DNA from 3 places in the Paenirhodobacter sp. genome. Region 1 is predicted to be linked to each of the others. Evidence: riboswitches for the same ligand, from Rfam matches in the RefSeq annotation. Region 1 holds a riboswitch; each other region holds the start of a gene.

Region 1 (3,264 bases):
CGCTGGCCGAAGCGCTCGCCGATGCGCCGCCCACCGGGGCGCCGGCGATGATCCTTTACGGCCCGCTCGCGGAGCCCGCGCGGGGCCATCGCCCCGAGGGGCCGGAAGCCGGGGAGGGCGCGGCATGATCGAGCTTTTCCTGATCGGTATCGGCGCGGGCAACCCGCGCCATCTGACGCTGCAGGCGATCGCCGCGATGGCCGCGCTCGATCTCGTGCTGATCCCGCGCAAGGGCGTGGAAAAGGACGACCTCGCCGCGCTGCGCCGCGCGATCTGCGCCGAGCATCTGCCCGAAGGCGTGCGGGTGGTCGAGTTCGACCTGCCGCGGCGCGACGCGGGCGACCCCGATTATCGCCACGGCGTCGATGCCTGGCACGACGCGATCGCGGCGGTCTGGGCGCGTGAAATGGCGCGCGAGCTTCCCGCGGGCGGGCGCGTCGGCTTCCTCGTCTGGGGCGATCCGGCGCTTTACGATTCGACCCTGCGCATCGCCGGGCGGCTTGGCCGGGCGCGCCCGGTGACGACGCGGGTGATCCCCGGCATCACCGCGATCGCGGCGCTCACCTCGGGCCACGCGATCCCGCTCAACACGATCGGCGCGCCCTTCACCGTCACCACCGGGCGGCGGCTGCGCGAAGGCGGCTGGCCCGCGGGGGCGGAAACGCTCGTCGTGATGCTCGACGGCGAGTGCGCCTTTCGCAGCCTCGCGCCCGAGGGGGTCTCGATCTGGTGGTCGGCCTATGCCGGCATGGCGGAGGAGATCCGCCTCTCCGGCCCGCTCGCCGCGGTGGGCGCCGAGATCGTCGCGGCGCGGGCGGCGGCGCGGGCGCGCCACGGCTGGATCATGGATATCTACCTGCTGCGCCGGGAGGGCGATTGACAGGATGTATGCTGCGGTGCAACACAGGGGGCATGACCGGTCCCGTTCCGGGCCGCAAGGTCCGGTCGGGCGAGAAAGGGAATACGGTGCGGCGCGATGCGCCTAGTCCGTGGCTGCCCCCGCAACTGTAAGCGGCGAGCGAAGCTGAGAATGCCACTGGAGCGATCCGGGAAGGCCAGCCGAGCGAAGACCCGCAAGCCAGGAGACCTGCCGGACATATGGCCCGCGTTTTGCGGGGCATCTTCCACCGGGCGCCGGGGTGAGCGTCTGGCCCGGAGCGGCCCGGCGTGCCTTCTGCGGCGGTCCAATTCGTGCCTTCTCCCCGTCCGTCCTCTTGTCCGTTGCGCGTGGCCCCCGGGCCTCTCGCGCATCAACCAACGAGAGACGACATGAACCGTTACACTTCCCTTCTTGCCGCCGCGGCGCTGGTCGCGGCCCCCAGTTTGGCTCAGGCGCATTTCCAGCTGGTCTACACCCCCGAGCCCTTGCTCGAGAAACCCGGCGCGGTCGAACTGGGGCTGATCTTCTGGCACCCGTTCGACAATGGCCATGCGATGGACATGGGCCGGCCCGAGCAGGTCTTCGCGGTCAATCACGGCAAGCGCATCGACCTCGCCTCCTCGCTGGTGGCGAAGCGCTTCAAGGGCGCGGGCAACGAGGCCGATGCTTGGGCCGTCACCCTGCCGGTGAAGAAGATGGGCGACTATGTCGTCGCCGTGGTGCCCGCGCCCTATCTCGAGGGCTCGGAGGACATCTTCATCCAGCAGATCGCAAAAAGCTTTCTCAACCTCGGCGAGCTGCCCACCGACTGGACCGAGCCGCTCGGCCTGCCGACCGAGATCGTGCCGCTGACGAAGCCCACGAACATCCCCACCGGATCGACCTTCTCGGGCTGCGTGCTCTCGGAGGGCAAGCCGGTCGCGGGCGCCGAGATCGAGGTCGAATATATCGCCGCCACCCCGGATCTGACGCGCTTCGCCGCCACCGCGCCGAGCGTTTCGCCGCCGCCCGGGGGGGCGCTCGTCGTCACCTCGGATGCGAATGGCTGCTTCACCTACGGGCTGCCGAAGGCGGGGGACTGGGGCTTTGCCGCGCTGGGCACCGGGCCGGAGACCAGCTTCGAGGGCAAGGAGATGAGCCAGGACGCGGTGATCTGGGTCCGCGCCCGGGATCTGAACTGAGGGAGGGGAAGATGCATATCGTCGATGGGGCGCTTTCGGCCCCGGTTCTCGTCGCCGGCGCGGTGCTGAGTGCGGGCGGAATCGCGCTCGGGCTGAGGCGCCTGCCGGTGGAGAAGATCCCCGCCGCGGGGGTGCTTTCGGCGACGTTCTTCGTCGCCTCGCTCGTGCATGTGCCGATCGGGCCCAGCTCGGTGCATCTGATCCTGAACGGGCTCGCCGGGCTGGTGCTCGGCTGGGCGGCGTTTCCGGCGCTTTTCGTCGCGCTGCTTCTGCAGGCGGTGTTCTTCGGCTTCGGCGGGCTCACGGTGCTGGGCGTCAACACGGTCAACATCGCGCTGCCGGCGGTGGTCGCGGGGCTGATCTTCGGGCCGCTGATCCGGCGCAGCCCGGGGTTTGGCGGGGTGCTCTGGGGGGCGGCGGGCGGTGCCTTCGCGATCGCCGCCACCACCGGCTGCGTCGCGCTTGCGCTGGCGCTCTCGGGCGACGAATTCCTGGCCGCGGCGCGGCTCGTGTTCCTCGCCCATATCCCGGTGATGGCGATCGAGGCACTGCTGACCGGCGCCGCCGTCGCGCTGATCCGCCAGGTCAAGCCCGCCCTTTTCACCCCTTTGCAGGAGGTCCGCGCATGAGCCGCTCCCTGATCCTTTCCGCCGCCCTGGCGCTCGCGCTCGCGCTCGGGGCGGGCCCTGCCGCCGCGCATAAGGTGATCGCCTCGGCCTATCCCTCGGGCACCGAGATCGAGGGCGAGATCGGCTTTTCCAACGGCGACATGGCGAAGAACGCGACGGTCGAGGTGCTGGGCCCCGACGGCACGCGGCTCGGCGAGACGGTGACCGATGCGGAGGGGGCCTTCACCTTCACGCCGCATGTCGCCGTGGCGCATGAGTTCCACGCCGATCTTGGCGCCGGCCATCAGGTAAGCTTCACCATGACGCAGGAGGATGTCGAACAGGTGCTGCGGATGCAGCAGGACACGGCGCAGGCCGGGGCCGAGGCTGCCGCCGCGGTCGGGGGCACGCCCGCCGCCGCGCCGCAGGGCGCCTCGGCCGGCCCCGCCGCGCCCGCGCCCGCGCCCGGCGGCGTCGTGACGCTGAGCATGGCCGACAAGCTCGCCATCGCCGCGATGCTGCGCGACGAGGTCCGCCCGCTGCGCCGCGAGATCGACGCCTATCGCGAGCACAACGACCTGCAGCGGATCCTCGG
Region 2 (3,264 bases), on a different contig from region 1:
TGTAGGTGTAGCTCGCCTTCAGGTTCAGCCAGTCGTTCGCCTGCCATGCACCGCTCAGCTCGACCCCCTTGCGGGTGCTGGTGCCGGGCAGGTTGACCGAGGTGCTGCCGGCGGAGCTGATCATGTCCTTCACGTCGGCCTGGAACAGGGTCAGCCCGAGCGTGCCGCGCCCCTGGGCGAGGTCGTAATCGGCGCCGAGCTCGTAGCTCAGGCTGCGTTCGGGTTTCAGGTTCGGGTTGCCGGAATAGACGCCGGGGGTATAGCCGAACTGCTCGTACATCGTCGGGTAGACCGTGGCCTTGCCGACCGAGCCACGCAGCCGCCAGGCCGCCCCCGGCGCACGCCAGGCGGCCGAGAGGTTCCAGGAGGTCGGATCCTGGAAGACGTCGATCACGTCGTGGCGGATGCCCGCCTGCAGGTCGAGCCCGTTGTCGAAATGGCCCTGATAGTCGAGCGCGATCGAGCGGGTGTTGCGCGAGTCCTTGCCGCTCGACCAGGCGTCGGTGACGTCGAAGGTCTCGCGCTCGGCGCCGAGCTGGAGGTTCAGCTTCTGATTGGCTGTGCGCGCGTCACTGCCGTCGAGCGCGATGCTCGCGGTATATTTGAACGTGCGGCGGGTGGAGCCGTAGTCGGAATTGCCCCACGCCGGGCTGCGGTAGAAGGTGTCCTGATTGCTGCCCGAGATCTCGAACCGGTTCAGCAGCCGCCCGCCCAGCGCATCCGCCTCGAGCCAGAGCGAGCCATAGGTCTCGTCGCGGCTGGCGCTGTCGCCCGCGTTGACGAGGTAATCCTCGGGCCGCGTCGCCGCGCCGTTGGTGCTGAAATAGCTGTAGTCCTGCCAGATCCGGCGCAGGGTGAAGCCGGTCTTCACCGTGTCGCTGATCGCGTAATCGCCGTTGAGCGAGGCGGTATCGACGTCATTGTGCTGGATGTCGCCCTTGACCGAACCGTCGTTGTCGTTGTCGCGCCGGTTGTCGAGCGCGAAGGAAAGCTGGCCGCGCGCGAAGCGCTGGCGCAGGTAGACATTCGCGTCATGGCTGTCGTTGCCGCCGAACTCGAAGCCGCCGCCATAGGAGGTGCCCTCCTTCTCGGCGCGCTTGGTGGTGATCGCGATCACGCCGGCCATCGCCGAGGTGCCGTAAAGCACCGATTGCGGGCCGCGCAGCACTTCGATGCTTTCGATGTCGGCGACGGTGAGCCCGCCGAAGGAATAGGAGCCGTTCGTCGTTCCGTTCGCCTCGACGCCGTCGATCAGCACCTTGGTGTGGTTCGCCTCGCCGCCGCGGATATAGACGGCGGCGGCGGTGCCACCGGTGGCCGCGACCGAGACGCCGGGCAGGGCGCGCAGGGCGTTCTGCACCGTGGTGATGCCGCGCTCTTCGATGTCGCGGGCGGTGACGATGCTGTAGGCGCGGGTGAAATCACTGGTCGCAATGCCGGTGAGGCCGCCCCAGACGACGATCTCGTCGAGGCTGGTCGTGTCCTGCGCGAGCGTGGCGACAGGAACGGACAGGATTGCTGCGGTGAGCAGCAGGTGGCGCAGGGCGCGGGTGGATCGCATGGTTCACTCCCCTTCGCGGGCGGGGCCCGCATGACAAACAGGCCCGGGAGGAACTCCGCGGACCGAGACTGTCACCACTGCGGTTGACGCCGCTTCCTCGCGCCCCTCGCGCGCGGAAAGGGTGATCGTCCGAGCAGGTCTCCTGGCTCGCGGGTCTTTGCTTGGCCGGCCTTCCCGGGCTGTGCCCAGTGGCATCGTCGGCGTCGCTCACCGCTTACAGTTGCGGGGGCAGCCACGGCTTCGGCAGCTCCGGCGGAGCGGTCGTTCCGTGTTCCCTTTCAATCCGACCCTGAGGCCGGAACTCGAACGCTCCGGTGAAAGATCAAATCGGCCTGTGAGTCAAGCCCGCTGCGCCGCGGCACGCCTGCCGGGTGCCAGGCTGTGACTTTGCCGCGCGCCTCCGCAGCCTCACCCATTGATTTAATCAATCGTTTGATTATACTGCCGCCATGAGCGAACGACTCCCAGACCAGATCAAGCCTGCCGAGGGCACCGCGCGCGCGCTGATCGAGGCGGCGATCGAGATCTTCGGCAATGCCGGCTATGCCGCCGCCTCCACCCGCGAGATCGCCGCGAAGGCGGGGACCAATGTCGCCTCGATCGCCTATCATTTCGGCGGCAAGGAGGGGCTGCGCCTCGCCTGCGCGCGGGAATTCGCGGCGCGGATGCAGAGTGTGGTGATGGCAATGCCCGCCGAGGATCCGCCCACACCCGAAGCGGCGCACATCGCGATCCGGGCGCTTGTCTCCCATGTCGCGCCGCAGATGATCGGCAATCCGCAGATGCGGGCGATGATTTCCTTCGTGCTGCGCGAGGTGGCGGAGAACGGCCCGGGCGCGCAGGTGATCTACGACATCCTGATCCATCCGATGCACCGCCGCTTTTGCCGGCTCTGGGGTATCGCGACCGGACAGGCGCCGGAAAGCGCGGCGGTGCGGCTCACCGTCTTCACCGCGATCGGACAGATCCTTTATTTCCGCATCGGCGCGCCGATCGTGAGCCGCCGGATGGGCTGGGAGGCGATCGGGCCCGAGGAGGTCGCACAGATCACCGAAGTGCTGTTGCGCAATATCGAGGCGGTCCTCGCCGTGACGAAAGGAGAGGAAGGATGATCCTCTGTTCCCTGCCGCTGATCGCCTCGCTGCTGCCGGCCTGTGCCGCGCCTGCGCCGCTCGCCACCGGCTATGTCGAGGGGGATTACGTTCTGATCGCCCCGGTAAGTACCGCGCAGATCGACGAAACGCTGGTCACCCGCGGGGAGCGGGTGAAGGCGGGGCAGCTGCTCTCGCAACTCGAGAAGCGCGATGCGCAGATCGCGGTGGATCAGGCACGGGCGGCGGTGATGCAGGCCGAAAGCCAGCTCGAGAACCTGCGCGAGGGCAAGCGGCCGGAGGAGATCCGGGTGATCGAGGCGACGCTCGCCTCGGCGAAGGCGCAGCTTGCGGAATACGAGCGCAACTCCGCGCGCACCGAGGCGCTGGCCGCGAAGGGCACGGCGACGGTGGCGCAGCGCGAGGATGCGCAGACTGCGGTTTCGGTGGCGAAGGCGAATGTCGCCGAGATCGAGGCCAATCTGGTGGTGGCGAAGCTGCCCGCGCGCGCGGCCGAGATCGCCGCGGCGGAGGCGGCGGTGCATGCCGGGCAATCCGATCTCGACAAGGCGCAATGGGTGCTCGACGAACGCAGCCTGAGCGCCCCGGCGG
Region 3 (3,264 bases), on a different contig from region 1:
AGCCGACCGCCGGGCTCGACCCTGCGCATCAGATCGCCTGCATGCGCGTCTTCGAAAGCCTCGCGGTCGAGGGGCGCGCGGTGGTCACCTCGCTGCACGACCTCGGCCTTGCGGCGCGGCATTGCTCGCGCCTCGTGGTGCTCTCGCGCGGACGCATCGTCGCCGACGGCACGCCCCGCGCGGTGCTGACCCCGGAACTCCTCGCCGAGGTCTTCGGCATCCGCGCCTTCGCACTCGAAACCGCCGACGGGCTCGTGGTGCAGCCGCTCGGAGGCATCGTTTGACGCTGCTCGCCCCCGACCTCGCGCAGCCCTGGCTCGTCGCCGATCTCGGCGGCCCGCAGCGGGTGCTGAGCTTTGCGCCCTGGCGCGCGGGCTTCGTCACCACCCGCCGCATCGTCTGGCGCGAGGTGCGCAACGCCGATCTCACGCCCGAGCTCGACGTGCGGCGCTGGATCGCCGGGACGCTCGCCGAACGCGGACTTTCCGACGCGGTGACGATGCTGACCTCGCATGACATCCGCCGCTTCGTCCGCATCGAGCGCGAGGTCGAGGGGATCCGCGCCGCCGCGCTGGCAACGGTCGGGCTCGGCAATGCCGAGCGGGTCGGGCAACGCCATTTCCGCGCCGTGCCGGAGGATACCCCCGGCTACGGCACGATCAACATTGCCGTGCAGGTTGCGGGCCCCGGCCCGCGCTGGGGGCTGAGCCGGGTCGCGCAGATCGAAGCGTTGACGATCGCGGCGCAGGCGCGCACCGCCGCGGTGATGGAGGCCGGGCTCGATCTTCCCGGCGGGCGCGTCACCGGCACCGGTACCGATTGCCTTGCACTGGCCGCCCCACCCGGGCGCGAGGTCTTCGCCGGCCTGCACACGGCACTTGGCGAGGCAGTGGGCGCCGCCGTCCATGCCGCGGTGCGCGAGGGCGCAAGCGACTGGATCGCCCGCAACGGCGGGCTCTCGCCCTGAGCGCGAGAAAATTTCGCGCAAGACGACACCATATATTGACTAACCATTAACATCAGACGCAATATGCATGTGCTTCGGTTCCTTCGATCCCGGTCGAAGGCCAAGAGGGAAGCCGGTTCAAATCCGGCGCTGCCCCCGCAACTGTAAGCGGCGAGCCAGACCGATCACGCCACTGGGCCCCGGCCCGGGAAGGCCGGTCAAAGGCGACGACCCGCGAGCCAGGAGACCTGCCGGACGCACGACGATGACCACGAACGGAGGGTTCGGGGGCGTGTGTTCAGGCCATGGCTTTGCCGTCGCCGCGCGCGTTCCCGCATGAAAGACAGGAACGCCATGACCATCACCGTCTATTCCAAGCCGGCCTGCGTGCAATGCACCGCCACCACCCGCGCGCTCGAGGCCCGCGGCCTCGCCTTTGACCTCGTCGACCTGACCGAAGATGCCGCCGCGCTCGAGGCGGTCACCGCCATGGGCTATCGCCAGGCGCCGGTGGTTGTGGCGGGCGAGCTGCACTGGGCGGGGTTCCGTCCCGACATGATCGGCCGGCTCGCCTGAGCCGATGGGCGGGCTTTTCTATTACTCCTCGGCCTCGGGCAATACCGCGCGTTTCGTCGCGCGGCTTGGCCTGCCGGCGCGGCGCATCCCCATCGAGGACGCGCCGATGCCCGAGCCCGAGGCCCCCTTCGTGCTGATCTGCCCGAGCTATGCCGACGGGCGCGGCCACGGCGCCGTCGCGCGCCCGGTGATCCGCTTTCTCAACGACCCCCGGCGTCGCGCACTCCTGCGCGGCGTCATCGCCTCGGGCAACCGCAATTTCGGCCGGCTCTTCGCCTGCGCCGGCGACCTGCTGGCCGAGAAATGCGCCGTGCCGCTGCTCTATCGCTTCGAGCTGGCCGGCACCGAAACCGACATCGCCCGCATTCGCGCCGGGCTGGAAACCTTCTGGAGCCGCCATGCTTGACGCCGTGAAACCCGATCTCGACTACCACGCGCTCAACGCGATGCTGAACCTTTACGACGGCGCCGGGCAGATCCGCTTCGAGGCCGACCGCAGCGCCGCGCGGCAATATTTCCTCAGCCATGTGAACCAGAACACGGTGTTCTTCCACTCGCTCGACGAGAAGCTCGATTACCTCGTGGAGGAAGGCTACTACGAGGCCGAAGTCCTTGATCAGTATTCGAAAAACTTCCAGCGCCGGATCTGGGCCGAGGCCTATGCGAAGAAGTTCCGCTTCCCGACCTTCCTTGGCGCGTTCAAATATTACACCTCCTACACGCTGAAGACGCGCGACGGGCAGCGCTATCTCGAACGCTACGAAGACCGGGTGGTGATGGTCGCGCTGACGCTTGCGCGCGGCGACGAGGAGCTCGCGCTGCGCTTCTTGGAGGAGATCATCTCCGGCCGGTTCCAGCCGGCGACGCCCACCTTCCTCAATGCCGGCAAGCGCGCGCGGGGGGAGCTGATCTCCTGCTTCCTGCTGCGGCTCGAGGACACGATGGAAAGCATCGGGCGCGGCATCAATTCGGCGCTGCAGCTGTCCAAACGCGGCGGCGGCGTGGCCTTGATGCTGACCAACATCCGCGAGGCCGGCGCACCGATCAAGGGCATCGAGAACCAGTCTTCGGGCGTCATTCCGGTGATGAAACTGCTCGAGGACAGTTTCAGCTACGCCAACCAGCTCGGCGCGCGGCAGGGCGCGGGGGCGGTCTATCTCAACGCGCATCACCCCGACATCCTGCGCTTTCTCGACACCAAGCGCGAGAATGCCGACGAAAAGATCCGGATCAAGACGCTCAGCCTCGGCGTGGTGATCCCCGACATCACCTTCGAACTCGCGAAGCGCAACGAGGAGATGTATCTCTTCTCCCCCCATGACGTGGAGCGCGTCTATGGCATGGCCTTCTCGGAAATCTCGGTCACCGAGAAATACGCCGAGATGGTCGACGACAAGCGCATCCGCAAGCGCAAGATCAACGCGCGCGACTTCTTCCAGACCCTCGCCGAGATCCAGTTCGAAAGCGGTTACCCCTATATCCTCTTCGAGGACACGGTGAACCGCGCCAATCCGATCGCCGGGCGGATCGCGATGTCGAACCTCTGCAGCGAGATCCTGCAGGTGAACGAGGCCTCCACCTTCCACGAGGATCTGAGCTACGACCACCTCGGCACCGATATCTCCTGCAATCTCGGCTCGCTCAACATCGCGGCCGCGATGGATGGCGGCGATCTGGGCGCGACGGTCGAGGCGGCGATCCGCGCGCTCACCGCGGTGAGCGAGATGTCGGCGATCGCGGCG

The links. Region 1 has a riboswitch for cobalamin ahead of AB7U46_RS16245 (DUF4198 domain-containing protein). Riboswitches for the same ligand answer to the same signal wherever they lie in the genome.
Region 2: another riboswitch for cobalamin. It lies ahead of AB7U46_RS00805 (TonB-dependent receptor plug domain-containing protein); the one in region 1 lies ahead of AB7U46_RS16245 (DUF4198 domain-containing protein).
Region 3: another riboswitch for cobalamin. It lies ahead of nrdH (glutaredoxin-like protein NrdH); the one in region 1 lies ahead of AB7U46_RS16245 (DUF4198 domain-containing protein).

Annotation. Positions count from the first base shown of each region.
Region 1 is NZ_JBFXGV010000061.1:9,899-13,162, forward strand. Features, by position in the region: gene cobA (uroporphyrinogen-III C-methyltransferase) at 1-128, shown strand, start outside; gene cobF (precorrin-6A synthase (deacetylating)) at 125-880, shown strand; cobalamin riboswitch at 901-1,112, shown strand; gene AB7U46_RS16245 (DUF4198 domain-containing protein) at 1,270-2,061, shown strand; gene cbiM (cobalt transporter CbiM) at 2,073-2,690, shown strand; gene AB7U46_RS16255 (cobalt ABC transporter permease) at 2,687-3,264, shown strand, end outside.
Region 2 is NZ_JBFXGV010000001.1:166,051-169,314, forward strand. Features, by position in the region: gene AB7U46_RS00805 (TonB-dependent receptor plug domain-containing protein) at 1-1,561, opposite strand, end outside; cobalamin riboswitch at 1,677-1,882, opposite strand; gene AB7U46_RS00810 (CerR family C-terminal domain-containing protein) at 2,011-2,673, shown strand; gene AB7U46_RS00815 (HlyD family secretion protein) at 2,670-3,264, shown strand, end outside.
Region 3 is NZ_JBFXGV010000001.1:160,198-163,461, reverse strand. Features, by position in the region: gene AB7U46_RS00790 (ABC transporter ATP-binding protein) at 1-284, shown strand, start outside; gene AB7U46_RS00785 (adenosylcobinamide amidohydrolase) at 287-967, shown strand; cobalamin riboswitch at 1,027-1,216, shown strand; gene nrdH (glutaredoxin-like protein NrdH) at 1,301-1,522, shown strand; gene nrdI (class Ib ribonucleoside-diphosphate reductase assembly flavoprotein NrdI) at 1,527-1,928, shown strand; gene nrdE (class 1b ribonucleoside-diphosphate reductase subunit alpha) at 1,921-3,264, shown strand, end outside.